4 regions of the Sphingobacterium sp. NPDC055431 genome follow, and region 1 is predicted to be linked to each of the others. Evidence: riboswitches for the same ligand, from Rfam matches in the RefSeq annotation. Region 1 holds a riboswitch; each other region holds the start of a gene.
What was found. Region 1 has a riboswitch for S-adenosylmethionine ahead of ACWIB3_RS05065 (O-acetylhomoserine aminocarboxypropyltransferase/cysteine synthase family protein). Riboswitches for the same ligand answer to the same signal wherever they lie in the genome.
Positions count from the first base shown of each region.

Region 2: it holds a riboswitch for S-adenosylmethionine, as region 1 does, so the genes downstream of both, metE (5-methyltetrahydropteroyltriglutamate--homocysteine S-methyltransferase) here and ACWIB3_RS05065 (O-acetylhomoserine aminocarboxypropyltransferase/cysteine synthase family protein) in region 1, are expected to answer to the same signal.
Region 3: it holds a riboswitch for S-adenosylmethionine, as region 1 does, so the genes downstream of both, ACWIB3_RS13765 (methylenetetrahydrofolate reductase) here and ACWIB3_RS05065 (O-acetylhomoserine aminocarboxypropyltransferase/cysteine synthase family protein) in region 1, are expected to answer to the same signal.
Region 4: it holds a riboswitch for S-adenosylmethionine, as region 1 does, so the genes downstream of both, ACWIB3_RS15660 (5-oxoprolinase) here and ACWIB3_RS05065 (O-acetylhomoserine aminocarboxypropyltransferase/cysteine synthase family protein) in region 1, are expected to answer to the same signal.

Region 1 covers NZ_JBSHLH010000003.1:113,148-120,699, reverse strand. Annotated here, with positions in the region: gene ligA (NAD-dependent DNA ligase LigA) at 1-1,412, shown strand, start outside; gene dapA (4-hydroxy-tetrahydrodipicolinate synthase) at 1,441-2,319, shown strand; gene ACWIB3_RS05070 (hypothetical protein) at 2,410-2,841, shown strand; SAM riboswitch class I at 3,065-3,178, shown strand; gene ACWIB3_RS05065 (O-acetylhomoserine aminocarboxypropyltransferase/cysteine synthase family protein) at 3,421-4,728, shown strand; gene ACWIB3_RS05060 (homoserine O-acetyltransferase family protein) at 4,773-5,834, shown strand; gene ACWIB3_RS05055 (homoserine dehydrogenase) at 5,834-7,015, shown strand.
Region 2 covers NZ_JBSHLH010000011.1:103,082-110,633, forward strand. Annotated here, with positions in the region: gene ACWIB3_RS11650 (sensor histidine kinase) at 1-1,357, shown strand, start outside; gene ACWIB3_RS11655 (response regulator transcription factor) at 1,376-2,065, shown strand; SAM riboswitch class I at 2,301-2,399, shown strand; gene metE (5-methyltetrahydropteroyltriglutamate--homocysteine S-methyltransferase) at 2,475-4,784, shown strand; gene ACWIB3_RS11665 (APC family permease) at 4,850-6,241, opposite strand; gene ACWIB3_RS11670 (hypothetical protein) at 6,372-6,503, opposite strand; gene ACWIB3_RS11675 (hypothetical protein) at 7,091-7,273, shown strand; gene ACWIB3_RS11680 (DUF4833 domain-containing protein) at 7,339-7,552, shown strand, end outside.
Region 3 covers NZ_JBSHLH010000015.1:103,102-110,653, forward strand. Annotated here, with positions in the region: gene ACWIB3_RS13745 (PD-(D/E)XK nuclease family protein) at 1-694, opposite strand, end outside; gene ACWIB3_RS13750 (UvrD-helicase domain-containing protein) at 704-4,078, opposite strand; gene ACWIB3_RS13755 (30S ribosomal protein S16) at 4,290-4,826, shown strand; gene rimM (ribosome maturation factor RimM) at 4,961-5,488, shown strand; SAM riboswitch class I at 5,669-5,769, shown strand; gene ACWIB3_RS13765 (methylenetetrahydrofolate reductase) at 5,817-6,773, shown strand; gene ACWIB3_RS13770 (glycosyltransferase family 117 protein) at 7,105-7,552, shown strand, end outside.
Region 4 covers NZ_JBSHLH010000020.1:38,942-46,493, forward strand. Annotated here, with positions in the region: gene ACWIB3_RS15645 (peptidase MA family metallohydrolase) at 1-80, opposite strand, end outside; gene ACWIB3_RS15650 (transglycosylase domain-containing protein) at 130-2,460, opposite strand; gene rpoN (RNA polymerase factor sigma-54) at 2,688-4,151, shown strand; SAM-I-IV-variant riboswitch at 4,200-4,294, shown strand; gene ACWIB3_RS15660 (5-oxoprolinase) at 4,356-4,619, shown strand; gene ACWIB3_RS15665 (DUF2891 domain-containing protein) at 4,814-5,911, opposite strand; gene ACWIB3_RS15670 (DUF937 domain-containing protein) at 5,978-6,655, shown strand; gene ACWIB3_RS15675 (threonine aldolase family protein) at 6,750-7,552, shown strand, end outside.

The DNA of each region.
Region 1 (7,552 bases):
CTGGAACCATCAAGTTACAGGACTCCTCGGAGGTTGCAAAAAGACCATTGGACTGTTTCCTTTATTTTCTGTACTGTGATAACAGAAACAAATTATTCCACGACCACTGGCATAGCATTGAGGAAGTGAAATCATGGGGATTTCCAGTTTGCGAACATAGTAGACTGTGCAATTCCATCGAGGAAGTACTGGAATTTATCCATCATTGGGATGAGGCCAGACACCAACTTTCCTATGAGATCGACGGAATCGTGATCAAAGTAAATGACTTTGCACAACAGGAAGAATTGGGCTTTACGGCAAAATCTCCGCGTTGGGCAATTTCCTATAAATTTAAAGCGGAGCGGGTTGAAACGATCTTGAACAGCATCAGCTATCAAGTTGGGCGAACAGGGGCGGTGACTCCCGTAGCGAACCTGAAACCAGTCCTGTTGGCTGGAACAACAGTAAAGCGGGCTTCACTGCACAATGCCAATGAAATCGAGCGACTGGGCTTGCACGAGCATGATACGGTCTTTGTAGAAAAGGGCGGCGAGATCATTCCAAAGATTATTTCAGCAAACGTTGAAAAGCGTCACGACGGAGCTAAACCATTTGAATACCCTACTCAATGTCCAGAATGTGGCACAACCTTGATCAGGGAAGAAGGCGAAGCAGTTCATTATTGCCCGAATGAGGATGGCTGTAAACCGCAGATCGTAGGAAAGCTGCAACATTTCATCGGCAGAAAGATGATGGATATACAAGGCTTAGGCGATGAAACCATCGAAACGTTCTTCAAGCTAGGATTGATCCGAAAAATTTCGGACATCTATACCCTAAAAGATAGGGAGCCTGAACTGGTCGGCATAGAAAGATTCGGGCAAAAGTCCATAGACAATATGCTGAAAGGTATCGAGCAATCGAAGAATAAGCCCTTTGAGAAAGTATTATTTGGTTTGGGCATCCGACATATCGGTGAGACCGTAGCCAAGAAATTGGCGCAGCATTTCAAAAACATCGATGCGATCCGTGCTGCTACCGTAGATGAAATTCTTTCTGTTCAGGATATAGGCTTGCGCATAGCCGAAAGCATCAATGCCTATCTGGTTAATCCAGAGCATTGGGAAGAGATCGAAAAACTAAAGGCCATGGGTTTACAGTTTGAGATTGAAGAAAAGGAAGTGTTATTAGCTAGCGATAGTCTCTTGGGCAAAACCTTTTTGATATCGGGCGTATTTGCGGACCATTCGCGGGAAGAATTGACAGAACTGATTGAGTCGCATGGCGGAAAGATGTTGAGCAGTATTTCTTCAAAACTGAACTATCTGGTGGCAGGAGACAAAATGGGACCATCGAAATTAGCGAAGGCAGAAAAACTTCAGGTTCCGATGATCTCGGATGTTCAGCTGCTGGCGATGATCAATAAATAAGAATAAAATAAATAAATATACATAAACGATGAACGAGCTTCAAGGTGCGGGAGTGGCATTAGTCACTCCATTTCACGCAGACGGCACAGTAGATTACGAAAGCCTCGGCAATCTGATAGATTTTCAGATTGAAGGTGGCATTGATTATTTGGTTTCATTGGGTACCACTGGAGAAACAGCTACCCTAACCCAAGATGAACGAAAGAAGCTGTGGCAATTTACTTCGAAGCACGTTAATAAGCGTATTCCATTGGTAGCTGGAATTGGTGGAAACAACAGCTATGAAATCGTGGAACAGATCAAGAACTTTGAGATCCTTGACTATGCTGCGATCCTTTCGGTTTCTCCATACTATAACAAACCAACACAAGAAGGCATCTATCAGCATTACAAAGCAATCGCGGAGGCATCTAAACTTCCTATTATCCTTTATAATGTACCAGGAAGGACGGGCAGCAATATAAGTCCAGCGACTACCGTTCGTTTGGCCAAGGGTTTTAAAAATATTGTAGCGACCAAGGAAGCATCGGGGAATTTTGCACAGTTCAGTGAGATCCTTCGAGATAAACCAAAGGACTTTCTCCTGATTTCTGGGGATGACCCCGTTACATTGCCTATGATGGCGATGGGTGCGGCCGGAATCATTTCGGTTGTCGGCAATGCCTACCCTACCAAAGTTTCAGCCTTGGCACATCTATGTCGCGAAGGAAACTATGTGGAAGCAAGGGCCATTCACTTGGAATTATTGAAGATCATTGACCTTTGTTTTATTGAGGGAAATCCTGCTGGTGTCAAATATATCCTAGAAAAGAAAGGGATTGGCAAAGACCATGTTAGGCTTCCATTGGTTCCGGTAAGTGACAAGACCAAGGAAGCAATCGATGCAGAGATGCAGCTACTAGGTTAAAAAAAATATAAGGTTGGCAATGGAAATTCGCCAACCTTTTTTATTTTTAGGTATTCTTTTTGTTACCAAATAGAAACTGAATCAAAAAAAATGGAAACAACTAACCCACAACCTAGCACTAAAGGTTCAAAGTTCAAGAAATTCATCAGCTGGTTTTTACTTATTCTATTTCTGGCTTTTGCTGGATTTGTTTATTTCAAATATTATTTTGTATTTGGAGAAGGCGTTAAATCTGGCGTTTTGAATTATGCGGTAAAAAAGGGAAATTTATTCAAGACCTACGAAGGAAAGCTGATCCAAGAGGGGATCCGTTCGCAAAAGACCGGGACCGGTCTTTCGAGCAATGAATTTGAATTCTCCATTGAAAACGACTCAGTTTTCCATATCTTGGAACTAAATAGCGGGAAAGCCTTTGACCTTCATTATAAGGAATATCATGGCGTATTACCATGGCGTGGGAATACACGCTACGTGGTAGACAAAATCATTCAAATGCGTGATGCGAAGACAACTACCTTTTAGTTGATCGGAAATATATATCAGAAAAATATTGGGGCTTCAACCGACGTTAGAGAAGGGACTAACAAAGGTTGAAGCCCTGGTCTTTATAGGGAAAAGTGGTAATGGGATCTGCCAAAGAATAAACTTTTCAGAAAAAGATTGCAAAATTAAATTTCGTGAACTATATTTGCGGAGTACTTCGATAGTGGTACGCTAATCATTACCTCTCTAAAAAGATGGTCTTGATTTATAAAGAAGTGGCGAGAGACTGGCTCAATGACCCACTGGCAACCTTCAATAAGGATTGAAAAGGTGCCAATTCCTGTCCGAGGCAATAAAGCCCAGGAGCATATAAATGAAATAGACTATGACTTCAAAATTTTCAAAATCGGAATTAGTGTATCTTGTTGGAAAACCAGCAACAGATCTCAACATTCAATTTATTTCCAGCTGTATTATTTGCATTACCCGAATGCGATAGTCGTCACTATGTTTGAGCACGAGGAAAAAGTGCAAAAATAATAGAGTACAGACGACCAATAGCACAGCAAGAAAGGAAATCATATATTCAATTTACTAACATCAATAATCAACATAAAAATGGCAGACAACAAAAATCTTAAATTTGAAACACTACAAGTGCACGCAGGTCAAGATGTAGACCCTACAACTGGATCCAGAGCATTACCTATATATCAGACTACCTCCTATGTTTTCGAAAATGCGGAACATGGCGCGAATTTATTTGCCCTTAAGCAATTTGGAAACATCTATACGCGGATCATGAATCCAACTACGGATGTTTTTGAAAAACGTATCGCGGCATTAGAAGGTGGTGTGGCAGCTGTAGCTGTGTCTTCTGGTCAGGCAGCACAATTCTTGGCCTTGACCAATATCCTCGAGGCAGGTGAAAACTTTGTTTCAGGATCAAATCTTTACGGAGGTACCTATAACCAGTTCAAGGTTTCTTTTAAGAGATTAGGCATTGAGGCAAGATTTGCTGAAGATTCGGATGCAGATAAAATTGAAGCCTTGATCGACGATAAAACTAAAGCGATCTATGTAGAAACGATTGGGAATCCGAGTTACAATATTCCTGATTTCGAGCGTATCGCATCGGTTGCCAAGAAACATGACCTACCATTGATCGTGGACAACACTTTTGGTGCTGGCGGTTATCTGTTCAAACCATTGGAGCATGGCGCCAATGTGGTTGTAGAATCGGCAACAAAATGGATCGGTGGTCACGGAACGAGTATTGGTGGTGTGATTATCGATGGCGGTAACTACAACTGGGGAAATGGTAAATTCAAACAATTCTCAGAGCCTTCTGAAGGTTACCATGGTTTAGTATTCTCGGATGTATTCGGTGAAGGCGGACCGTTTGGGAACATTCAATTTGCTATCCGCGCTCGCGTTGAAGGATTAAGAGATTTCGGCCCTGCCCTATCTCCATTCAATTCATGGCTTTTGGTACAAGGTCTGGAGACCTTGTCTCTTCGTGTTCAACGCCATGTTGACAATACCTTGGAAATCGCACAATGGTTGGAAGCACATCCACAAGTAGAGCAAGTAAGCTACCCAGGATTGAAAAACCACCCATACCATCAGAATGCACAAAAATATCTGAAAAACGGATATGGTGCGGTATTATCCTTTACCATCAAAGGTGGAGTTGATAAGGCGAATGAGTTCATTGACTCTTTGGAATTGATCAGCCATTTGGCGAACGTAGGAGATGCGAAATCCCTGATTATCCATCCTGCGGCAACGACACACCAACAATTGAGTGCAGAGGCGCAGAAAGCAGCTGGAGTTGCTCCAGGTCAATTGAGACTTTCGGTGGGTATCGAGCACATCGACGATATTAAAGCAGACTTAACACAAGCATTTGACAAAATCAAGTAAGTGGGGGCTTAACTGATTTTTTAGGAGGAAGATAATTAAAGAGAATGAGTGTAAAGACTTTCGGATATAGCCAAGACTTCGAATTAGAGAGTGGTAAAAAACTGGCAAACCTACAGATAGCCTACCATAGCTATGGAAAGCTAAATGAGGATAAATCCAATGTAATTTGGGTATGTCATGCATTGACTGCAAATTCAGATGTTTTTGACTGGTGGCCAGGATTATTTGGCGAAAATGAGTTATTCAACGATAAGGATTATTTCATTATCTGTGCCAATGTACTGGGCTCACATTATGGGACGACGAATCCCCTATCCATTGACCCTGATACCAACCTACCCTATTATTCGGACTTTCCTCAGTTCACGATCAGAGATATTGTTAAAGCACATGGACTATTAGCTGATCATCTAGGGATCCAAGAAATCAACACCTTGATTGGAGGATCTCTAGGCGGTCAACAAGCTTTGGAATGGACGGTATCCAAAACCATAAAGATCCATAATCTGATTGCTATCGGAACAAATGCGTTTTTCTCACCGTGGGGTATCGCATTCAATGAAAGCCAAAGGCTTGCGATCGAAGCAGATTCCAGCTTTAAAGAGCAAAGGGATGATGCTGGATTGAACGGATTAAAGGCGGCCCGCAGCATGGCACTATTGTCGTATAGGACATACAATGCCTATGGAACGACCCAAGTGGAATCGGACCATGACAAAACAGACGCTTACAAAGCATCCTCCTACCAAGCCTATCAAGGGGATAAATTAGTCAAGAGATTCAATGCATTTTCCTATTGGTATTTGACCAAAGCCATGGATAGCCATCATCTAGGCAGAGGACGTGGACAGGTGGAGCAAGTATTAAGCTCAATTGAGGGCGTCAATGCCCTGATCATAGGTATTCCTTCGGATGTGCTATTCCCTCCACAAGAACAGGAATTCATCGCGAAACATATTCCAAATGCAGAATACTATGAGCTGCATTCCTTTTTTGGACATGATGGCTTCTTGATTGAAACAAAAACCCTGACTCAAGTCATAGGCAACTTTCTTGAGAAACATAATACAAAAGCAGAAAATCACTTAAATTTAATTAAAGAATAATGAGTAAGAAACTTACCATCGGGATGTTTGGATTTGGTGTGGTGGGACAAGGTTTATACGATATCATAAAAACAAAGAACCTAAACTTAGAGATCAAGAAATTTGTTATCAAGAACGCGGATAAAAAAAGGACCTTGCCTGCGGAATTGTTTACCACAGATGCCAATGCTATTCTGGAAGACCCAGAGATCAATACCGTTGTTGAATTGATCGATGATGCCGAAGCTGCTTTTGAGATTACAAAAAGAGCATTGACAACTGGAAAGAATGTTGTTTCTGCCAATAAAAAAATGATCGCTACCCATCTAGAGGAATTGACCGAGATCCAAAATCAACATGGTACTTCCCTATTATATGAAGGAGCAGTCTGCGGTAGTATCCCTATCATCAGAAACCTAGAAGAATACTATGACAACGAGCTTTTACACTCTGTAAGCGGTATCTTCAATGGTTCTTCCAACTACATCCTTTCCAAGATCTTCAATGAAAACCAAAGCTATGATGAGGCATTGAAAAGAGCCCAGGAATTAGGATTTGCAGAAACTGATCCGACATTGGATGTTGGTGGATATGATCCCAAATACAAATTGGCCATTGTAGCATCTCATGCCTATGGCATCTACATCAACCCGGACGAAATCCTGAATTTAGGGATCGACACATTGGGCAATGCCGATATCAGATATGCCAGAGAGAAAAACTATAAAATTAAATTGATCCCTTTGGCCAAGGAGATAACAAATAACAAGGTCGTTCTTTATGTTCTCCCTAAATTTATCTCCAAAGGCAATATCTTGCAGAATGTAGAAAACGAATACAATGGGGTATTGGTTAAAGCTGCGTTTGCCGATGAGCAATTTTTCTATGGCAAAGGAGCCGGTGGCCACCCTACAGGTTCTGCAGTACTTTCAGATATTGCTGCATTAAGATATGATTACAAATACGAGTACAAAAAACATTTAGAGGCACAACAGGTGGAATATTCAACTGACTATGCTCTAAAAGTTTATTTCCGATATGAAGATGAGGATGTTTTGGAAAACATTGATTTTATCAGTATTTCTGAGCGGTTCTTTAGCGATGATCATAAATATGTGATTGGAACCATTAATCTTCAAGAAATTATCGCCAAGCGCGAAATTATCCATCAACAGGGTAATTTTTTAGCTGAAATCATTTAATTCCATTTTAAATTAAGATAGAAAGTGTTTTTCCTGAAAAGGATTAACACTTTTTTTGTATTAGAACGATTTCTATTTAGGCCATAAAGAGGTTGAAATACAATCAGATATCCTTCTATTTCATTTGAAAATTTTTGTTTTTTGAAATAAAAAAACAACTAAATGGATGACAATTACGTTTTCAGGGTAACATTATCATTACAATGGCGGATTTTGGCATTTAATAGGTTAAATAATTGTTAATACATTTGCTTTGTCATGGTTTTTGCGTTATATTATTCGTATATTATTATATAAACTTAAAAAACAAATTGATCATGAGAAAGTGGAATGTGTTAGTACTACTAAATGCAGTATCTATTGGTTTGTTTGCACAGGACAACACCAACGCTAGCACGAGTGAGGGATCTGCATTACCGTATTTAATAATCGGAATTATAGTTTTGACCGTTGCTATATATATGTTATATAGTCGACAAAAACGGAAATTCAACGATTAACAACGTATTAAAATATACGTATAATAAAAAAAGGCCT
Region 2 (7,552 bases), on a different contig from region 1:
CCCTAGGGTTGCGCAGAAGGACGATAGCACCCGATACCTGATCCCCGTATTCAACCCACCTTCCACCGAAGCGATTGCTTACCAGATCAGGACCCTACCTCCGCGTTATGATTCCAAGACCCTGTCAAAGATCGAGGAACTCGAGATTAAGCTCAATAACCTGAGAGGACAGCGATTATCAGAGGCCGCAACACTATATGACACCATTGCCATGTTAGGAGGCAAGAAAAGCTCTGTAATCGCCGATGTAGCCATGGGTATGGAATTATCCAAAAGACCTTTGGCCGAACGTATCAACGGGAAGAAAACCGTCAATCTATTGATCCACGAACTCCGTGAAAGAGGAATAAAATCCTCCTTCGTCATGGAGATCAAGGATTTCAATAAGATGCCCGTTTTCCAAGGAGTCTATCAATTCAACAACGAGCAACTCAAGGAAGTCAATAATCCTTTGATCTATACCGCTAGACTATTCCAAGGAGACCGTGGCAATGCTCCTGGCGAGCTCAGCATACATTTCCCTAACAAGGGCGGAATTATTGCCGAGACCATGGGCTATTGGCTATTTCCGACCATCCTAGCCTTATTGGCGCTGTTGATCGGATGTTTTGCCTATACCTTGAGCATCATCTTCAAACAGAAGAAGATGTCGGAGATGAAAACCGACTTCATCAACAACATGACCCACGAGTTCAAGACGCCTGTAGCCACCATCATGATCGCCAGTGAATCCTTACGTGACCCTGAGATTTCCGCCGATGGCAAGCGTGTCAACAAATTGGCAAACATTATCTACGATGAGAATGTCCGTTTAGGCTCGCATATCGAACGCGTCCTGAACATTGCCCGTCTGGAGAAAGAAAACCTAAAGATCGAGCGCACCAATGTGCACATCAACTCCTTGGCCAACGCAGTCTTGGAGAGCATGCGACTACAGATGGACAAGGCAGAAGGCACCTTGAATATTGACATTTCAGCAGGCAATGATTTAGTGGTTGGCGATGAACTTCACCTTTCCAATGTGATGTTCAACCTGGTCGACAATGCAATTAAATACTCTCAAGAAAAACCAGAAATCACTTTTAAGACTTTTAATAGAGGGAACAGTATCGTAATATCAGTTGCAGACAAGGGAATGGGAATGACCAAGGACCAACAGGAAAAGATATTTGACCAGTTCTATCGCATACCTACGGGAAATATCCACAACGTGAAAGGCTTCGGTCTAGGGCTAAGCTATGTTAACGATATCATCAAAAGACTGAACGGAAAAATCTCCGTAAAAAGCGAAAAAGATAAAGGCACACAATTTGAAGTAACGCTTCCTTTAAAGGACGCATCCAAGGAAGTAGCATAACATAAGAAAGAGAAAAGTATGAATCAAAAGATATTATTAGCAGAAGATGATCCTAATTTGGGCGAATTACTGAAGGATTATCTTGAATTAAAAGGAAAATTTGACGTTGTGCTCTGTACAGATGGTCAAGAAGGAATGGATGCCTTCCGAAAGGAAGAATTCGACCTTTGCATCCTGGATGTCATGATGCCCAAAAAAGATGGCTTCTCCCTTGGAAAGGATATCCGCAAGATCAATCAGACGGTCCCTATCATCTATGCTACTGCAAAAGGCATGATGGAGGACAAAACCCAGGCCTTCGAACTAGGTGGTGACGACTATATCACCAAGCCTTTCCGTGTTGAAGAACTTTTATTGAGAATAAATGCGCTATTAAAGAGAGCTTCCAAGGACAAAGAAGAAGAAGTATCAGACAAGTTTGAGATCGGCGATTATTTCTTCGATTACACCAGTCAGATTATCTCCTACAAAGGTCAACAGCAGAAACTGTCTACCAAGGAGGCCGAGTTGCTTCGTTTGCTTTGCTTAAAGAAAAACGATGTCCTGACCCGCGAAGAAGCCCTGATCAAAATATGGCATGACGACAATTACTTTACCGGCCGAAGCATGGACGTATTCCTAAGTAAACTGAGGAAATACCTCAAAGAAGATCCAAACGTGGAAATCGTCAATGTGCATGGTAAAGGATATAAATTGTTGGTTAGCTAAAAAGACTTGAGACAATAGACATAAGACAGTAGACTGAAGATATGGGATAAATATCTGTCCAATTTCATGTCCTAAAGATAAAAATATTATTACCATAAGAAAGGGGAATAGTTTACACTATTCCCCTTTCTTATGGTTGTTTAAGGACCTCAGCTTTTCTATTGTCTTGTGTCTTTTGTCTGATAGTCTAAAGATTTTCCTTGGAAAATAAAAATCTTATCCATAACTTAGCCGACGCTTATAGAGAAAGGCAGAGGGACTAGACCCGATGAAGCCTTAGCAACCTGTCACTTGACAAGGTGCTACATTCTACCCCGATTGGGAAAGATAAGCTGGTTACAGGAATCCTAGGTAGCCTTCTCTTAGCAAAAAGACTTATTGGAATTTATTTAATTTAGTAGAGAACTATATGCTATTAACAAACAATTTAGGCTACCCACGTGTGGGTGCTTTCCGTGAACTGAAGAAAGCTAACGAAGCTTACTGGGCAAAGAAAATCAGCGCGGAAGAATTATTGCAGGCTGGACTTAAAATCCGTGAAAGCAATTGGAAGACTCAAAAAGATGCAGGTATCGAATTGATCCCATCGAATGATTTCTCATTCTATGACCAAGTCCTAGACTTATCTTTAACTGTTGGAGCTATTCCCGCTCGTTACAACTCCCTTTTGAACAAAATCGATCGCCAATATAACCTAGACTTATATTTTGCGATGGCTCGTGGTTTCCAAGAAGGTGGCGTTGATGTAACTGCCATGGAAATGACCAAGTGGTTTGATACAAACTACCACTATATCGTTCCTGAATTCGTGAAAGATCAAGAATTCAAACTGACTTCAGAAAAATTCCTAAGTGAATACAATGAAGCAAAACAATCAGGTATCGAAACTAAACCTGTCCTGATTGGCCCTATCACTTACTTATTGTTAGGTAAAGAAAAAGAAGCTGATTTTAACCGTATCGATCTAATCGACAGATTACTTCCAGTATACGAAGAGATCTTGGCTAAACTTGCTGATGCTGGCGCTAAATACGTGCAGATCGATGAGCCTTTCTTGGCTTTAGATATCGATGATGCTACCAAAGCTCTTTACGGAAAAGTATTCGAAAAGTTAGCTGCAGCTGCCAAAGGCATCAAATTAATCGTTGCTACATACTTCGAGGCATTAGGAAACAACGAAGACATTGCTGTTAACCTTCCTGTGCATGCGTTACACCTAGACTTAGTTCGTGGTGAAAACCAACTTGACACGATATTATCCAAAGTTCCTGCTTCCCTAACCCTTTCATTAGGTGTTGTTGAAGGCCGTAACATTTGGAAAAACGACTACGAAAACTCATTGAAAAAAATCAAACAAGCTGTTGATGCTTTAGGAAAAGACCGTGTATGGATCGCTCCTTCTTCATCTTTATTGCATGTTCCTTTTGATTTGGACAATGAGAACAATGAAGAGTCCCTACCTGCTGAGGTTAAAAACTGGTTAGCATTCGCTAAACAAAAATTAGCTGAGGTAAAAGACCTTGCAGTATTGGCTGAAGGTGAAGTTGATGCTGAAACACAAAAACGTTTCGACGCAAACAAAGAAGCTGCTGAAAGCCGCCGTACTTCTCCATTAATCCACAGACCAGAGGTTAAAAACCGCGTCAGCAACATCACTGATGAAGATGCTAAGCGTACTTCTACTTTCAACGCTCGTAAAGAAGCGCAACAAGCGAAGTTCAATCTTCCAGGATTCGCAACCACTACAATCGGTTCATTCCCACAAACTAAGGATGTTCGTAAATGGAGAGCTGACTTGAAAAAAGGTGCCATCTCTCAAGAAGAATACGATAAAGAAATCGCTGCTGAAACAGAAAGAACAATCCGTTTACAGGAAGATTTAGATATCGATGTATTGGTACACGGTGAATTCGAACGTAATGACATGGTGGAATACTTCGGTGAGCAATTAGCTGGATATGCATTCACACAAAACGGATGGGTTCAATCTTACGGTTCTCGTTGTGTTAAACCTCCAATTATTTTTGGTGATGTTTACCGTCCTGAAGACATGACTGTTCGTTGGTCTGCTTATGCGCAGTCTTTGACTAACCGTCCTGTAAAAGGAATGTTGACTGGTCCTGTAACCATCTTACAATGGTCATTCGTACGTAACGACCAACCTCGTTCTACAACTACATACCAAATCGCTTTGGCAATCTTGGACGAAGTTCAGGCATTGGAAAAAGCAGGTATCAAGATCATCCAAATTGATGAGCCAGCTATCCGTGAAGGACTTCCTCTACGCAAAGCTGATCAGCAGGAATACTTAGACTGGGCTGTACGTGCATTCCGCGTTTCTTCATCCAATGTTGATGACGATACACAAATCCACACGCACATGTGCTATTCTGAGTTCAACGATATTATCCAAGATATCGCTGCCATGGATGCTGACGTAATCACCATCGAGACTTCTCGTTCTCAAATGGAACTGTTAGATGCTTTCGCAGACTTCAAATATCCTAACGATATTGGTCCAGGTGTATATGATATCCACTCTCCACGTGTTCCTAGCACAGAAGAGATGGTTAACTTATTACGCAAAGCAAAAGCAGTAGTTCCTGCAGAGCAATTATGGGTAAACCCTGACTGTGGTCTGAAGACTCGTGCTTGGCCAGAAACTAAAGCTGCCTTAGAATCTATGGTAGAAGCTGCCAAAATCCTAAGAGCTGAATAAGAAACATTAGTAATTTAAAATAAGATAAAGGCCGAGCAATTTTTGTTCGGCCTTTTACTTATCATTTATTTTAATACAGGTTTCTTTCGATTGGCAAAATAATAGATCGGCACTCCCATCAGGATCAATATAAACCCAGGCCAGGTGTACTGTGGTTTATACAAGATCAAAAGCACACAGAAAGCTGTTCCGATCAAGAGATAGACCAATGGAGGGATAGGATATAAGAATGTTTTATAGGGTCTTTCCAGATCAGGTCTCTTCCAGCGCTGATACATCATCGCCAGGACCGTGATCATATAGAAAATCACGATCACAAAGGACACCATGTCCAATAGGTTCCCATACTGCCCGCTCAAACACAATAGCGAAGCCCAGATTCCCTGAAACCACAGGGACCTTTCCGGAACATCATTCTTGTTGTTTGGAATGGCCTGCTTCAGAAAAAGGCCATCCTTGGCCATGCTCTGAAAAACCCTTGCTCCTGAAAGCACAATTCCATTCACGCATCCAAAGGTTGAGATCATCACCAATATGGCCATGATAATGGTCCCTGCGCTTCCCAATAACTTTTCAGCAGCAGCTATCGCAACACGATCATTCGCGGCAAAGGCAATTTCTTCTCGATTTAAAGTGGCTAAATAAACATAATTGGCAAACAGGTAGAGGATCATCACCAAGCTGGTTCCGATCACCATGGCTATTACCACAGTCTTCTTCGCATTCTTAATCTCCCCCGCCACGAAGGTTACATTTTCCCAGGCTACACTACTGAAAACCGAACCTACCATGGCCGCAGCAATTCCACCAAGCAACACATTACCTGAAATCTCTTTCCAGCTTGAATGGTCCAGATTTTGCGAAGCAGACCAACCGAAGCTCATGTTCCCTGAAAACTGATTGCTCTCGATCAATAGAAGCCCGCCAACGATCAGGGCCAATAGGGCAATGACCTTGGAAGAGGTGAAGACGGATTGGACAATCTTGCCACTCCGCACCCCCTTACTGTTGATAAAAGTTAACAACAGTATGATTCCAATGGCAAGGATCTGCATCCAGGTGATCATAAAGGTGCCATTCTGGTAAATGGGAGCTGCATCATTCAGCTGTGGAAAGAGGTAGCCGGCGAATTTGCCAAAAGCAACCGCAACAGCGGCAATGGTTCCTGTCTGGATCACGGCAAATAAGCTCCATCCATACAGAAAGCCAGTCATTTTCCCAAAGACTTCAGTCAGGTAGGTATATTGTCCACCAGCTTTAGGGTACATCGAAGAAAGTTCACCATAACAGATTGCGGCAGCAATGGTCGCAACCGCAGTAATCAGCCATACAGCAATCAGCCAATAGCCCGACCCTAACTGTCGCATCATATCCGATGAAACAATAAAGATCCCACTTCCAATCATAGAACCCATGACAATCATAATGGAGTCCCATAAATTGAGTTTTTTATTCATAATTGGTTATTATATTCACCAAACGTACAAATAATTATTATGTTAATAATTTTCTTATTTCATAAAATTGTTGTTACCACATTTATTAGCGTAAATGAGACATCTCACACAGTATCAGCGTATCATGCCGTTACCTGAAGAAGAAAGGTTCTCGGAACATAGCATAGCTTTCCTGTAAATAAACCGGTATTGGCGTACAGTTCGTCAATCTTCGATTGACGATGACAGAGCCTTTTGCTGGAGTACCGAACAGATTCTTCACGAATTGTTCAGAATCAGAAGTTTTCTGAGAGGGATTCAGAGTGAAACGAAGAATCTATTACTGTTTTTTTTAATGGATTGTTATCATTGCGAAATCGTAAGATGAGCAATCTATTTTCTTTCCACAGAAAGATTCATTGAAAAATATTTCACCCACGCTGTGGGTTCTCTTTGTAGACAAACATTATCCTTCCGAAGGAAGCCCCTTAGCCACCGGCTTATTTCCAATGGCGGAAAAATGGAAAGAATGCCGTTGCCCTGTGCGATGGGATTGCTAAAATAAATCTGCCCTTCTAGGGCAGTATAGCTCAAAAATCATCCTTTACCCCTGTCAACCTGAAGCACGAAGGTTCTCGGAACCAGACAAATAATCTTGGCGAAAGGTTCCTGCACCTTCGGTCCAGGATGACACGCATGGGTATAAGAAAACCATACAGATTCCTCACTATACGTTCAGAATCAAAATGCGCTAAAGAAGGCTCCAAAAGTAACGAAGAGAATCATTTCACCTTTATGGCCATTCCCACTGTAGACCTCCAAATCAAACATTATCATTTTGAAATTGTTTAATAAACTAAACACAGAACTATGAATAGATATATTGGATTTTTGGCACTTGCACTGACAACATCATTGTTCAGCAGCTGTTCGTTAATTGAAGGAATTTTTAAAGCAGGGATGTGGTGGGGAATCATCTTGGTGATTGGCGCCGTTGTCCTCGTAATATGGTTGATTTCCAAGCTGTTTGGGGGACGCGGGGGAACAAATTAAACTTTAACTAAAATTTCATTATCACTTAATGCGAATATCAGTAACTTCCCATCAAAATAAATAAGATGAATAGATTCATTTTGAGCTTACTGATATTCGTTACTACTCACTATGCACAAGCCCAAGAAGGCTACCCTACTCCAACCAACAAAGAAAACCTGCTCTTCTATATCCAACACAATCGAGGTAAGAACACCTTTATCTACGACCTGAATAAGAATGGCTCAAATAAAGTGGACGAAGATGAACCCATCCGGGTATATCGCCAAATATTTGATA
Region 3 (7,552 bases), on a different contig from region 1:
GTGCTTCAGCTCTGTTCAAGGCGTTGAAACCTACAAAAAGCACTTTCTTGTGCTCTTTGATAAAGTCTTGATTCTCGGCTTTACCTTCGGCCAATTCCCGATATAGAATAGGGTAGTTGGTCTGCTTCTCGTTTTTTAATTTCTCCTGAAATGCTTTATATAGTTTTGGTAATCGCTTCCATAGCGCCAAAAAGCGCTGCTGAACGGCTGTATGGCCTTTCATGCTAAAGGATTTCCAAAACTGCTTGATGAATGACTGTTGCTCTTCCGTGAAATGTTGGAAATGAAGGTCTATTTCGGAGGTATCGAACAACTCCATATAGATCTGGTCTACCGGTACCAGATCATAGTCGATCTGCCCAAAATCACTTAAGATGATCTCCGCAATAGGGTAGAACTCCTCCAGGGTCTCTGGATCACGACCTTCCTTGGTCAATAATTCGTTGTGCAGTTCAAAAAGGTAGAAGAACTGACTTAATGCCGTTGCCTGCAAATTACTGCTTGATTGGGCAAAAAACTCCTGAATGGTAAAGAACTGTGGTGACCAAATGGCCTTTCCATATACATCTACCAAATGTTTTTTCAGATAGGTAATAGGCCTCTTATTATTGAATACAATGGCAATATCTGATATGTCTTGGCCAAACTCAGCCTGAATGTCTTCTGCAACGAGTCTTAAAAATGCTTTTTCCATGTTCTTTCCTTATTTCACCTCCACTAATTCTTTCGACTTAGCGTAGTATAGATAGCCTTTGATATGGCCGTAACCTACATTGCTCAATGCATTCATGTATCTTCCTACCTGCGTTTTATGATTGATATAATCTCCTTGAGTAAATTTAAAGTCCAATACGATGGTTTCCTGATCATTGGTAAACACCTTGTCCGGTCTTTGGGTACTGCCATCCTCCAGGATGATGCTCGATTCATTCCACACCTTATAATTTCCCGTCAACCATTGGTTAATGATTGGATGGTTCCAGATCTGCTGTATTTCTTCCAGGAGAAGGTCCTTCTCTTCCCTGGCCAAAATACCTTCCTCAATATATTGGTTTACCAGTTTGTCGATTTCCGATTCATCCTTTACCAGCGAAACGATCTCATGTGCCAGTACCCCATATTGTGCAGCCTTCTCCATCATCAAAATGGTGTTGATGTTCCTTGAGGTCGATTTTTCCAAAGCAGTTTCTAGCGCTAAAGATTGTGGATAATCCTTCAGTTCAATTTTTATGCTAGCTTGTTCAGTTTCCTTTTTCTTGCTTGACTGCTCAGCGGCTAATGGCTCATCCAAAAGAATAAATTCATTGTTCTCTAATCGGAATGGAGAATTGCTGGCAGATAGGACCTGAATCAAAAGGTCTGAAATAAAATCATTCTTGACCTCGGAACCTAATATCTCACCGGTTTTCTTGTCAACCTCATCTTTAAATTGAGGCGCAGTAATATAGAGATGGCTTTTTGCCCTTGTGGTTGCCACATAAAAAGTGTTTAGGGCATCCATATAGTTAAACAGCATCTCTTCAAAATATTGTTTGTAAAAGATCGACTTGCCTAAGGTTTGGGTATATTTTACAGGTATTTTTCCGAGTTCTGAAAAAGGAGAATCCATTACATCGATCCAAAAATCGCCATTGGTCATTCCATCCAGTTTCCAGGAAGAGAATGGGATCATCACCACCTCATAGGCCAATCCCTTAGATTTATGTATTGTACTGACCTCTATGGCATCGACCTTGCCACTCGACGGCAGTACAGCCCTTTCGCCATCCTCATCCCAATATTCCAGGAATTGTATGATTCCACGTTCCCCTTGGGTGGAGAAAGCCGTAGCGATATCCTTGAAGGCTAAAAGGTATGGTAAATGAATACTTCCTTCATTCCCTAATTGATAAACATCGATCAGTTTTTCCACCAGATGGACCAAAGGCATTTTTTGCAATTGACTCCATGAGTCTATCAATGTAAGCGGAAGCACATCCGACAGTTCCTTAATACTATTGTCCTTGAACTTCAGCCATATCGATTCCTCGAAGTTGGATTTCCCCTGCGCCAATTGGAAAAGATAAGCCATGTTGGCAAGGTGTAAAACGTGTTTCTCCGATTGAAAAACCAAAGACCTTAAGGTTTCAATGATCAGATTGACGGCATGGTTCGATATTAGACTTAGGGCGTCTCCAGAGATGACCTCAAAGTTGAGGTTCTCGGTGTTTTTGAAGCGCATCAGTTCTTGAATGACCAATTTTGCCTGCGCATTGCTCCTGACAAGGATCCCAATATCCGCTGGCTTATATTTTCCGGTCCTGATCCATTCGGCAATCTTGGAACAAAGGGCTTCTACCGAAGCCTCCATCACTTGATTGTTCCGCGCTCGACCATCACTGACAGGGAAAAAGGAGATTTCGATATTTCCCATGGGTTTGCCGTTCTGAAGCTTATGTTCAGGGATCAGTTGCCTGCTGTTTTGATAAGCTTTTTCAAGTAGGCTATTGTTGCCCGTAGCATTCCACCAAGTCATGCCTTCTTCGCCCAGACTTTCGCCAACTTTCTCGTTCAAAACTTGCTGCAATAGACTAGGGATCTTTTCGTATAGGTAGTTGTTGAAATTAATGATATTCGGAAGGCTGCGGAAATTAGTGTCCAACGTTCCGTTATCTATAAATTCATTTATTTGATTTTCCTTGAGGTGGAAATTCTGCGAAACCTGCTGGTCAATCTGTTGCAAAAGGATCCGCCAGTCCCCATTTCGCCAACGATAAATACTCTGTTTCACATCGCCTACCACTAGATGCTCAGCAATCTTGCCCGTAGCATCAGCAAGGGCATTTAGGAGCAATGGGCTATAGTTTTTCCATTGTATGCGTGAAGTGTCCTGAAACTCATCAAACAGGAAATAATTGTATCGGTTGCCAATCTTCTCCCAGATAAAGGTCGGGTCACTGTGTTCATCTAAACCCAATTTGTTTAGCAGTATCTGCGCATCCGAGATCAATTGTGCAGAGTTTTCCTTTCTCCATTGACTCAGTAGGTCACTCATTTCCTTGAGCAACCTCAGGAAATACAGGTTGGTCTGTACGGCTTGGTAAGCAATATAATTTGCAAAATGCTGCTGTAGGGAAAGGATGGCGTCCAATGCCGGACGGATGCCCTGCATGTATTCATACCTAACCTCCTTTTTATCGTCAATATAATGCTCTTCATTATCCAACAAAACCAAAAACTTGTCAAATATCTTTTCCTGGATATCAGAGGTAGAAATCTTTTTGGGGTCTATGTTGATCTTGCTGGCCGCTACGAGTCTGTTTCTGGACTTTCCCTTCATTTCTGAATCATCAACCCCCAATCGGCGATATTCAGCTTTGAAAGTTTCTATTCCTTGAACCAAGGCATCCAAAAAGGCATTCGTCTTTTCATCAATTTCTTTGTTGAGCAGGTTGAAGATCCTGTCTGTATCAGCAGAAATCATAAAACTGTCAAACTCCTGGAAGTTCTCCGAGAAAATCAACCCTGCCAAACCCATTAACTGCTGTCGGTAGTTCCAGTTCTCATTCTTCCCGATCTTCTGTTCAGCATAGTTGATGATCCATTCCAACAGGTCAGGTCTTTCATCCAATAGTTGGTTTAGCATAACGGTCAGGTCACGCTTCACTTTGTTGGTGTTCATCTCGATGGCATAGCCAGAATCGAGGTTCAGTTCGTAGGTAAAACTACGGATCACCTTTTGCGAAAACCCGTCAATGGTACTTACCGAGAAATGGCTGTAGTCATGGAGGATCCTCCTGTAGATCCGATTGGCTTTTTCCTGAATGCTTACAGGGTCCCATTGCGTGTTCTGCTGCAATAATTGCTGTCTGTACTGCTCAATGTCATCTGCTGTACTGCCGATTGCCAAGCCATGAAGGACGGACATGATACGGCCTTTCATTTCGGCTGTAGCCTTGTTGGTAAAGGTAACGGCGAGGATTTCCCGATAGCTGCTCTCTTTTGATAGCAACAGGGTCAGGTAATGTACGGTGAGAGAAAATGTTTTTCCAGATCCAGCGGAAGCTTTTACAATCCTTAAAGGAGCAATTCTTTGCATAAGATGTCAATGGTTTGAAGTATCTGAATATCGGTATTATTAGGAGATTACTCAAATCTTTTTCAAGATTATAGCTCGGAAGGAGGGCATATTTTACAGATAAAACAGCTTTAAATTCTCTATTGTATTAATTGATAATACTTTGTATCTTTGCGTCCCCTCCTGCATGAAGCAACGGGGGATATGTTGAATACATAAATAAAGAAAAAACATGGCAACTAAAATCAGATTGCAGAGACACGGTAAAAAAGGAAAACCTTTTTACCACGTAGTAGTAGCAGACGGCCGTTCACCACGTGATGGTAAGTTCATCGAGCGTTTAGGTTCTTACAACCCAAACACTAACCCAGCAACTATCGTTTTGGATTTCGAAAAAGCGTTAGACTGGATGAACAAAGGTGCCCAACCTACTGACACAGTTCGCGCTATCCTTTCTTACAAAGGTGTTTTATACAAAAAACACTTACAAGGCGGTGTGAAAAAAGGAGCTTTTGATGAAGCTAAAGCTGAAGAACTTTTCACTAAATGGGCTGAAGGTAAAGATGCTCAAATCGAAGGAAAGAAATCAGGCTTAGCGAAATCTAAAGATGAGACTAAGAAAGCTGCTTTAGCTGCTGAAGCTAAGAAAAAAGAAGACAGAGCTGCTGCTATCGCTGCTAAAAACGCTCCTGTTGCTGAAGAAACAGCTACAGAAGAAGCAGAAGAAGCTGCTGATGCTACTGAAAACACTGAAGAAACTGAAGGATAATCTCTTCATAAAGTATTCAAAATGGCCGGATCATTCTATGAACCGGCTTTTTTGTTCCCATTTTATCTTGATTTTACATCCCTAAAATCCCAACAGAAAAAGAATTCCGTATTTTTGGAAATTAATTTGTGAATATGACGAAAGATCAATGTTTTTATATCGGTTATGTCAGTAAAACCCGAGGGTTGAAGGGTGAACTGCAACTGTTTTTTGAATTTGATAACTATATGGACCTTGATCTGGATGTAGTTTTCTTGGAGATGGACAAGAAATTGGTGCCATTCTTTGTAGAAAAGGTCAAATTTCACAATAACAGCACAGCTTATGTCAACTTTGAAGATGTTGACCATATTGACAAAGCCCAACCTTTATTGAGAAAGCAAATCTACCTGCCAAACGATAAAATGCCAGAACGTGATCCCGATGATTTTACCTATCATGATCTGGTAGGTTATACCGCCATTGAGGAAGACGAAGGCGAATTGGGCGAAATTACCCATGTCCAAGAGATGCCACAGCAATTTATCGCAACCGTAGATATCGATGGCCGAGACGCCATGTTTCCCCTTAATGAGGACTTCATCGTCGGCATAGACCCCGAAGAAAAGATTATCGTATTGAACCTTCCTGAAGGTTTGATAGATATGTACCTAGAAGATTAATAAGATATTTTGAAAAGAGAATGGGCGTTTCATAAACGCCCATTTTTTTATGATCATACCTTCTTCCATTCATTTATATGTCCCATCCATCCAACCCTGATTCCTTCTGATTCAATGCCATCCGCAAAGTTTTTTCTTGAAACATTTTGAGATTACCTTGCTATTGACGATATTAGCCCTCGCTTATAGAGAAAGGCAGAGGGACTAGACCCGCTGAAGCCTTAGCAACCTGACACCAGTCAAGGTGCTACATTCTACCCCCAAAATGGGAAAGATAAGCCAAAGAATCAGTGTTCACTGTGTTCTCTCTAAGCCTTAATATATTTTTATGAAAATCGTAGATCACATCAAGAACGCGAAAGGCAAGACCTTATATTCTTTTGAGCTGTTACCTCCTGCTAAAGGGCAGGGTATCCAAAGTATCTTCCAAACGATGGATGAACTGATGGAATTCAAACCTCCCTTTATCGATGTGACGTACCACCGTGAGGATTACCTGTACAAACAACATGCTAACGGATTGTTGGAAAGGGTATCCTATAGAAAAAGACCTGGTACGGTAGCCATCTGTGCTGCCATCATGAGTAAATATAAAGTTGATGCGGTTCCGCATCTGATCTGCGGTGGTTTCACCAAAGAAGAAACTGAAAACGCACTTATCGACCTGAACTTCTTAGGTATCGATAATGTATTGGTGCTGAGAGGTGATGCCAGAAAAGGTGATGCCGACTTTATCCCAACCGCTGGAGGACATGCTTATGCAACCGACCTATTGCGACAAGTGGTGGATATGAACGAAGGTTCCTACCTACATGAAGATATAGGCTCATCCGAAAAGACCAATTTCTGTATCGGCGTTGCCGGATACCCCGAGAAACATTTTGAATCACCTAACTTCAATACCGATTTTAAATGGTTGAAGAAAAAGGTAGAAATGGGAGCTGAATTTATCGTTACCCAAATGTTTTTTAACGTAGAAAAATATAAGGAATTTGTGACGAAGTGTAGGGAAAATGATATTCATGTTCCTATTATTCCGGGACTGAAGCCGTTGACAACCAAGAAGCAATTGATTACCCTTCCTCGGATTTTCCACTTGGATATTCCAGAAGACCTAAGCGATGCCGTGGAATCCTGTAAAACCAATGCGGATGTTAGGCGAGTTGGCGAAGAATGGCTAGTACAGCAATGTAAGGAATTAATAGACTTTGGAGTTCCAGTACTGCATTTCTACACCATGAGTAATCCTGGACCTACTAAAAATATCGTTGAAAAATTAGTGTAATTAAATTGACTAACTCTAAAATAAGAACAAAGGGCGGATGATTTCATTCGCCTTTTGTCGTTTATCATGAGGAGAGTTTTTTAACCAATATAGCAGTCTCATTCGAGACAGCTTCGAGACAGCTTCGAGAATGACTTGGATAAAATTCTATTCATTTTGCGAGTTTTCGGAATGTGGGTAAAACAAATCCAAATAAAGCTCCTGAAAATCCAGCAATGATAAGGCCTTTTTGGAAGAAAGAGAGCAGCCGTATTCCATGTTAAATAATGTTAATCACAAATGTGGGAGATAATTCTTTTTTAAATTTAAATCACATTTATTACCTACTATTATGAACTATAGCAAAATCAACAATCTTCTCGGCTGGCTATGTGCTGTTATTGCGTTTGTATTGTATGCATTCACTGTGGATCAATCCATCAGTTGGTGGGATACCGGTGAGTTTATTGCGGCATCGGATAAGCTGGAAATTGTACATCAACCTGGGGCACCCTTGTTTCTCTTGGTTCAGAACCTGTTTTCAAACCTTGCTCTTGGAAATAAGGAACATATTGCACTTTGGATGAATTTAGGTTCGGCATTTTGTTCAGCCTTGACCATTATGTTTTTGTTTTGGACCATTACAGCCTTGGCAAGAAAACTGCTTTTAGGAAAGTCAGAAGGGAATAGCCTCCAAAATCTGCAGATTTTCGCTGCTGGAGCGGTAGGAGCTCTGGCATATGCCTTTACAGATTCCTTTTGGTATTCTGCTGTGGAGTCAGAGGTCTATGCCATGTCTT
Region 4 (7,552 bases), on a different contig from region 1:
CCTGGCATCAAGGCCATACATACTGCCAAAACAAGATTAATGCATAAAATTCTCGCAAATAGCATATGGTTAAATTTCATAACTGATTATTAGTCAATAAAAATAATAAAATCAATTCACTTCAGTCGATTAATTCGTCTCCTCCTGTTGCTCTTCCGTGTTATTTTGATTAAGTAAATCAGGTAGAACAATATTAGGAATCTCAGCATCAGGATTCAAGCCCTCGGTACTGCTACTATCCTGACGAACACGCACTCTAGGTCCTGGACAGTTGTATTTCTTGGTAATTTCAACTGTTGATTCCGGAAATTTCCCAAAGGTCACCCCTAATTCAGGATGTTTATAAAGCTCTTCCATAAACAGGGCATAGATCGGTAATGCAGTCTTAGACCCTTCTCCAGTTGCAGAACTCTTAAAATGTATGCTTTGTTCATCACAACCTACCCACACTCCAGCAACCAAATCTTTCGTTACCCCCATGTACCAACCGTCAACATAATCTGAAGAAGTACCTGTTTTACCACCGATTTGATTCTCATCCTGAAAAAGGTCCCATTCCCATAAAGCTTGGGATGTGCCCCCCGACTCTTCGATGGTACCCCTAAGCATATAGCCCATTAACCAAGCATTTTCAGCAGTAATTGCCTCCTTCGTAGTGGTTTTGAATTCAGCCAATACCTTTCCATCCTTATCTTCAATCCTTGAAACCAATACAGGCTCCGTACGCTTTCCTTCATTCATGAAGGTGCTATAACCCCTGACCATTTCAAAAACGGAAACATCATTCGAGCCCAATCCAACTGACGGCACCGACTCCAATTTACTATCAATACCACATTTATGAGCCATCTCCACAACCTTATCCCAACCTACTTTCTCTGTGATCTGTGCAGTAACCGTATTTAATGAACGAGCCATGGCATGTCTTAGCGACAAGTCACTGTGAGAAAATGACCAATCCGCATTTTTTGGCTCCCAGATCTCATGTTCCCCTTTATTGTTTATGAATTCAATTTTTACTGGCTTATCGGTGAATTTATCACATGGTGCCATACCAGACTCCAAGGCTGCTGCATAAGCAAAAGGCTTAAAGGTAGATCCAGCCTGTCTTTTCGCTTGGTTTACATGGTCAAATTTGTAATAGTTGTGATTGATACCACCAACCCAAACTTTAATATTTCCATTGTATGGGTCCATGACCATCATTCCTGTATTCAACATGGTCAGGTAATGTTTCAGCGAATCCATGGTCGAATAATCCACTTTCTCCATTCCATCCCAGGTAAAGACCTCCATGGATTTTTTCTTGTTCAACTCCTCAAAAACCTTGGCTTCATCATTGTATTTTTTCATCAATGATGCATAAGCCGGAAGTTTTTTCGCATGGTCTTCCAAAAAATTAGGGATCACATTACCTTCTTTATCTCTCCATGGCAGATCATTTCCCCAAACATTGTCCAGACGCTGTTGCAATTCCTTCATCTTGGTTGAAACAACAGTTTCAGCAATTTCCTGCATCCTGGAATCAATAGTTGTATATATTTTCAGACCACTGGTATAGATATCAATTTCGTTTTCTTCACCCCATTCTTCCAACCATTTTTCGACTGCCGTACGAAGGTAGGAATCGTTGGAATTGCGAACTTCCTGATTATTCAGGTTCAAGCCCAAGGAATCTTTACTCAGGGTTGCTACTTCATCCTTTTTCAGATAACCTTCTTTTTCCATTTGGTTTAGAACGACGTTTCTACGTTGCAGAGCGTTCTTAGGATTTCTGATTGGATTATAATAGGTAGTACCCTTCAACATACCGACCAAAACAGCAGCTTCATTGACGGTAACTTCACTTGGCAGCTTATCAAAATACCTTACAGATGCCGACTTAATACCGTAGGCATTATTGCTAAACGAAACGGTATTCAGGTACATCGTCAAGATTTCTTCTTTGCTGTATTTGCTCTCCAATTTGAAGGCAGTCATCCATTCCTTGTACTTTGTGACCAACAGACCAACTCCCGGGATCTTCCCTAACAGTCCTTGAGCATCCTTGTAGCGAGTTCTATATAAATTCTTTGCAAGTTGCTGGGTAATAGTACTTGCACCTCGATCACTTCCACTTAAAGTTGAAAACACTCCGCCAAACAACCCAATAAAATCCACCCCATGATGCTTTCTAAAACGAACATCTTCAGTAGCAATTAGGGCATTAACGATATTTGGAGAAATACTATCATAAGGGACAGGATCACGATCTTGCTTGTAATAGCGACCGACTAAAACAGAGTCGGCGGTAAAAAGTTCGGAAGAAACATTCAGTTCAGGCAACAATATTTCTTTCTTAGTAGGCGATGATCCGAACAAGCCTAGGAAGTTAATTTGTACCGCGCAAGTAAATAAGATAATAAAGTAAATAACAATCAGTGCGATACGCAAAAATTTGTTCCGGACTCGTCTAAACATACGGTAAATATGAACAAAACTTTGGAAAAAATCATATCAATTCGCCCAAAAATGAACCTTGAAATGAAAATTAACGAAATTTAACAAATGAAATTTTTGGTTTTTAACTAGGCTGTTTTTCCGAGACTTATAATAGCAAAAACTGTTCCTAAATTCTCTTTTGTTTACAACAATTTTATCTTATTGAATATTATTCCCTATTTTTACCTGACTTATTTATCGGGGACATGTTAAAGCAAACACTACAACAAAAATTATTACAGAAACTTTCACCGCAACAAATTCAATTCATAAAATTGCTTCAGGTACCTACTGTATCATTAGATGCCCGTATCAAAGAAGAACTTGAAGAGAATCCAGCCTTGGAAGATGGTAGTTTGACCAACATGAACGACCCTGTCGAAGAATACCCAGACAAAGATCCGGATGACGACTTCAACATGGAAGACAATAGCTATGATGACGAATTCAGCGTAGATGAATATATCCAGGAAGACGACTATAAAGATTACGGTGGAGGTTATGACCATGATGATGAGGATGGTAAAAAAGAAATCCCTATCGCAGTCCAAGACTCCTTCTTTGAAAATCTTCAAAATCAGCTTGACTTACTTGCCCTTTCTGATAAAGATTATGTACTAGGCCAACAAATCATCGGTTCCTTGGATGATGATGGTTATCTGCGCCGACCTATCCTTTCTCTGATCGACGACCTAGCCTTTTCCCAAAATGTCATCGTTGAAGAAGATGAGGTTGAAGAGATGCTGAAAATTGTTCAAACCTTTGACCCAGCGGGAATTGGCGCCAGAAATCTTCAGGAATGCTTGAGCATACAACTTCGTAAGAAAGATCAAAATAATCCAATAATTCAACAGGCCCAATTGGTTGTAGAGAACTACTTGGATGAATTCACCAAAAAACATTACGATAAAATCGAAAAGCAATTGGGAGTAAACTCCGAAGAGCTTAAAGAAATTGTAAACGAAATCTTAAAACTGAATCCTAAACCAGGCGATTCAGGAGCTGTTGCTGGTAAGCAATTGCAGATTATCCCAGATTTCCATATCTCCAACAACGACGGTGTCCTGCACCTGACCTTAAATGGCAGGAACGCACCAGAGCTTCGTGTGTCCCGCTCCTACCAGGAAATGTTTGAACATTACGAAAAAGCCGAAAAGAACGACAAGAAAATGCGTGAGGCCGTTCAGTTTGTTAAACAGAAACTGGACTCTGCAAAATGGTTTATCGACGCCATCAAACAAAGACAGCAGACTTTGTTGAAAACCATGAATGCCATTATGGAATATCAATATGACTATTTCTTAACAGGTGATGACAGAATGCTGAAACCTATGATCTTGAAGGATATTGCCGACAAGATCGAAATGGACATTTCAACGGTTTCCCGTGTTGCGAATTCCAAGTATGTCCAAACCGAATTTGGCACTTTCCTTTTAAAATCTTTCTTCTCTGAAGCCATTCAGACTGAGTCCGGTGAAGAGGTTTCCAACAAGGAAGTCAAGAAAATCTTGGAAGAATGCATCGCCAATGAGGATAAGAGAAAACCTCTGGCAGATGAGAAACTAACAGAGATTTTAAAAGAAAAAGGCTATTCCATTGCCCGTAGGACAGTTGCAAAATATCGCGAGGCCATGAATATCCCTGTTGCCCGCCTGAGAAAAGAATTATAGAAAATTTTTATTTGACACTTGCATATTAAAATATAATCTACTAAGTTTGTAGAGTATTCAGAATTGCAGATGCAATACCAACCGAGTGACAGACACCGCGGTGGTAAATCGATACGGGCAACAAGCCAAAATAAACGAATATTGCAAAGTCTTTTAAGACGCCTCTGAATGCAATTATGGTTAAACCCTTTAAACATTAATTGTATGTCGAACACAACAAAACCCTTACACCAGCACCTAGTGGAGAAATTCCACCACTATTCCACCAACGAATTAGTTGTATTGAACAATGATTTGGTAAAATCCAATTGGGGTGCAAACAAAACAGCTTTTAGGACTGCATTGATTTCCGCACTATCCAATCGCGGAATCGATCTGTCAGCCATAATCAGTACGGAAGACGGCTTTACCCAGATCCAAAGTGTCCCAGTGAAACTATCTGAAAATAAATTAATTCCTTTATGTTAGGTTAGGGAGATGTGAGATATGAGATCTGAGATGTGAGATATAAAGGTTAATACCTTTGTACTCACATCTCAATACTTTAAAAATGAGTCAGTACGGTTAATATCTCAATACTCATATCTCACATCTCAATACAATAAAAATGAGTCAGTACGGTTAATATCCCAATACTCATATCTCACATCTCAATACTATCCCTAAAACCTCCCTATCGCGTACAGTGCGAACGTTCCTAGCCAATGGCTTCCCATATAGTCGTCTTCAGCACTTAAGTTAGCTATGGAGAAGTTAAAATGTTCTATAGCATTGCCTTTTAAATGCTTCAAACTTCCATCGATTTTACTGATGCCGGAAAGACATGCTGCTCGGCTATAATTCAAACCATCCAAATGAACCAATTTACCGTCCGTCCTATCCTTAACTATTTCGGGTTTCAATTCGAAGGAAGGGTCAAACAATCCTGGCATAAATCCTTTCAACCACGTTAAATACTCATTCTTTTCCATCAATTTACTCATCAAATAAGCTTCTTCTAAACATGGGGAAAGAAAATCATATCCACTCGGTTCATAGGCCAGATCACAATTCTTATCGTTTTGGAACAAACGCATTGAGTTTTCTTGAATGGATTTCTTAAAGGCCTCATCCCCTACGGAATTGGCATAATCCAAAGAAAGCGATAAACTAAAGGCCGAATTATCATGTTGTCCCGCCCTAATTGGGTATACCAATTTTGGGAGATATTCGATATATCGCTTGACCAACAGATCCACTAATGGCTGTAAAGCCACTTTCCAGCGCTGCCCATCCTCATCTTCCCAATTTGCCAGTTCTTCTTGCAACTTGAACAGCCAAGCCCAACCATAAGTCCTTTCAAACCCTAAATTGTTCTTGTCATTGAAAAAAGCAATTTCAGTTTGCACATTCTCAGGCGTAATATGGCTATTCAACACTTTCCTCATATTCCCTTCTTTATCTAGTTCAGGAAATGCCTTCAGCAATTTTATTACTGACCAATAACCATGAACAGAGGAATGCCAGTCAAAACATCCATAAAAGACAGGCCGAAGGGATTTGGGCGATTTAAGATCAGCTCCTGACCCCAAGACTTGGCCTAACTTATTGGGATACTCCACCTCAATACAATGGGTCGGCATGGCATAAATTTCCTGTGCTAATTCAAGGGATAATTTCACGTCTTCGACTTGCACTCCTTCTTCATTTTTCGATGGGTTATTGCAACCATAGAACAAAAGAACCGTAAGCGCAAAGATGTTTGAACATATTTTTTTCATACTAGTAAAATTGGCAATATATTTGAGTTATAAAAATAACATTTATAAACAATAACAATCTACAATATGAACATTAGTGACTTAATTTCAGGAAGCATTGGTTCACAAGCTACTGAAGGAATATCAGAAAAATTAGGACTTGATAAAAACCAAACCCAATGGGTTGTTTCTGCAGCTATCCCATTGATGATGTCTGCCTTGAATTACAATGCGCAAAAGGGCCCTGAACAAGCTCAAGGCATACAAAAAGCATTGGATAACCACTCTGGGGGGATATTCGATAACCTAGCAGGATTATTTAATCAAGGACCAACAGAAGATGAAGATAAAATTGTAAATCACATCTTTGGTCGCAACACCGATACGGTAAAACAATCCCTTTCTGAAAAATCAGGAATTAGCATGGGGAAAATCGGTGGCATTTTAGCACTATTGGCTCCTTTGGTAATGGGTTATTTAGGTAAAAAGAAACAAGCTGACGCTGGAACTGGCGGCGGAGGGATTGGAGACCTTTTAGGAAGCATCCTTGGAGGTGGCTCGTCAAATGCCGGTGCTTCAGGAGGCGGAATCGGTGATTTGATCGGAAGCGTATTAGGAGGCGGTGGTTCTAGCACTGCTAGCTCATCACAACCTAATATTGCAGGTGGTTTAGGTGATTTAGTTGGACAGTTTTTCGACCAGAAAAACGACAATAGTGCTAAAGGCAACATCTTGGATAGCCTTGCTGGAATGTTTGGAAAATAAACGAATAATTATACAACCACAAAGGGATTGGTCAATTTGATCAATCCTTTTTTTATTTTATTCCATCCGATTGCGAAAACGATTATATTTACACATGCAATCTAAAATAAGCTTCAAAAACGATTATAGTGAGGGTGCTCACCCCAATATATTAAACCTTCTATCCCAAACCAATCTTGATCAGGAAGCCGGTTATGGGGAAGATAACCTCAGCCTAAAAGCAAAATCTTTCATCAAAAAAAGAATCAACAATCCAGATGCTGAGATCTATTTTGTTTCTGGAGGTACCCAAGCAAACATGCTGGTCATTAGCCATCTCCTTAAACCATACGAATCCGTGATTGCTGCCGATACCGGACATATTGAGGTCCATGAAACTGGTGCCATTGAAAATACAGGACACAAAATCAATTGTATCCCCAACAAAGATGGTAAAATTTCCATTCCGGGAATACAAGCTGCCCTAGATTACCATACCGACAACCATATGGTCAAACCTGCTATGGTCTATATTTCGCAGTGCACAGAAATCGGAAGCATCTACAGCAAAGCAGAATTGGTAGAAATCTCCTCATTCTGTAAATCAAATGGATTGATATTATTTGTAGACGGTGCTAGGCTGGCTACTGCACTGACTTCAGCCTATGCTGACCTGAACATCGAAGATTTAGCAATTCTTGCAGATGTATTCTACATCGGGGCAACAAAAAATGCTGGATTATTAGGTGAAGCCATTGTATTCAAAAACAAAGAACTCGCTCATGGTTTCGATTACTATATCAAGCAAAAAGGAGCTCTAATGGCTAAAGGTCGAATCTTAGGGGCACAATTCTACGCACTGTTTGAAGACAACCTGTTTTTTGACCTAGGAAAACATGCCAACCAAATGGCCGCTAA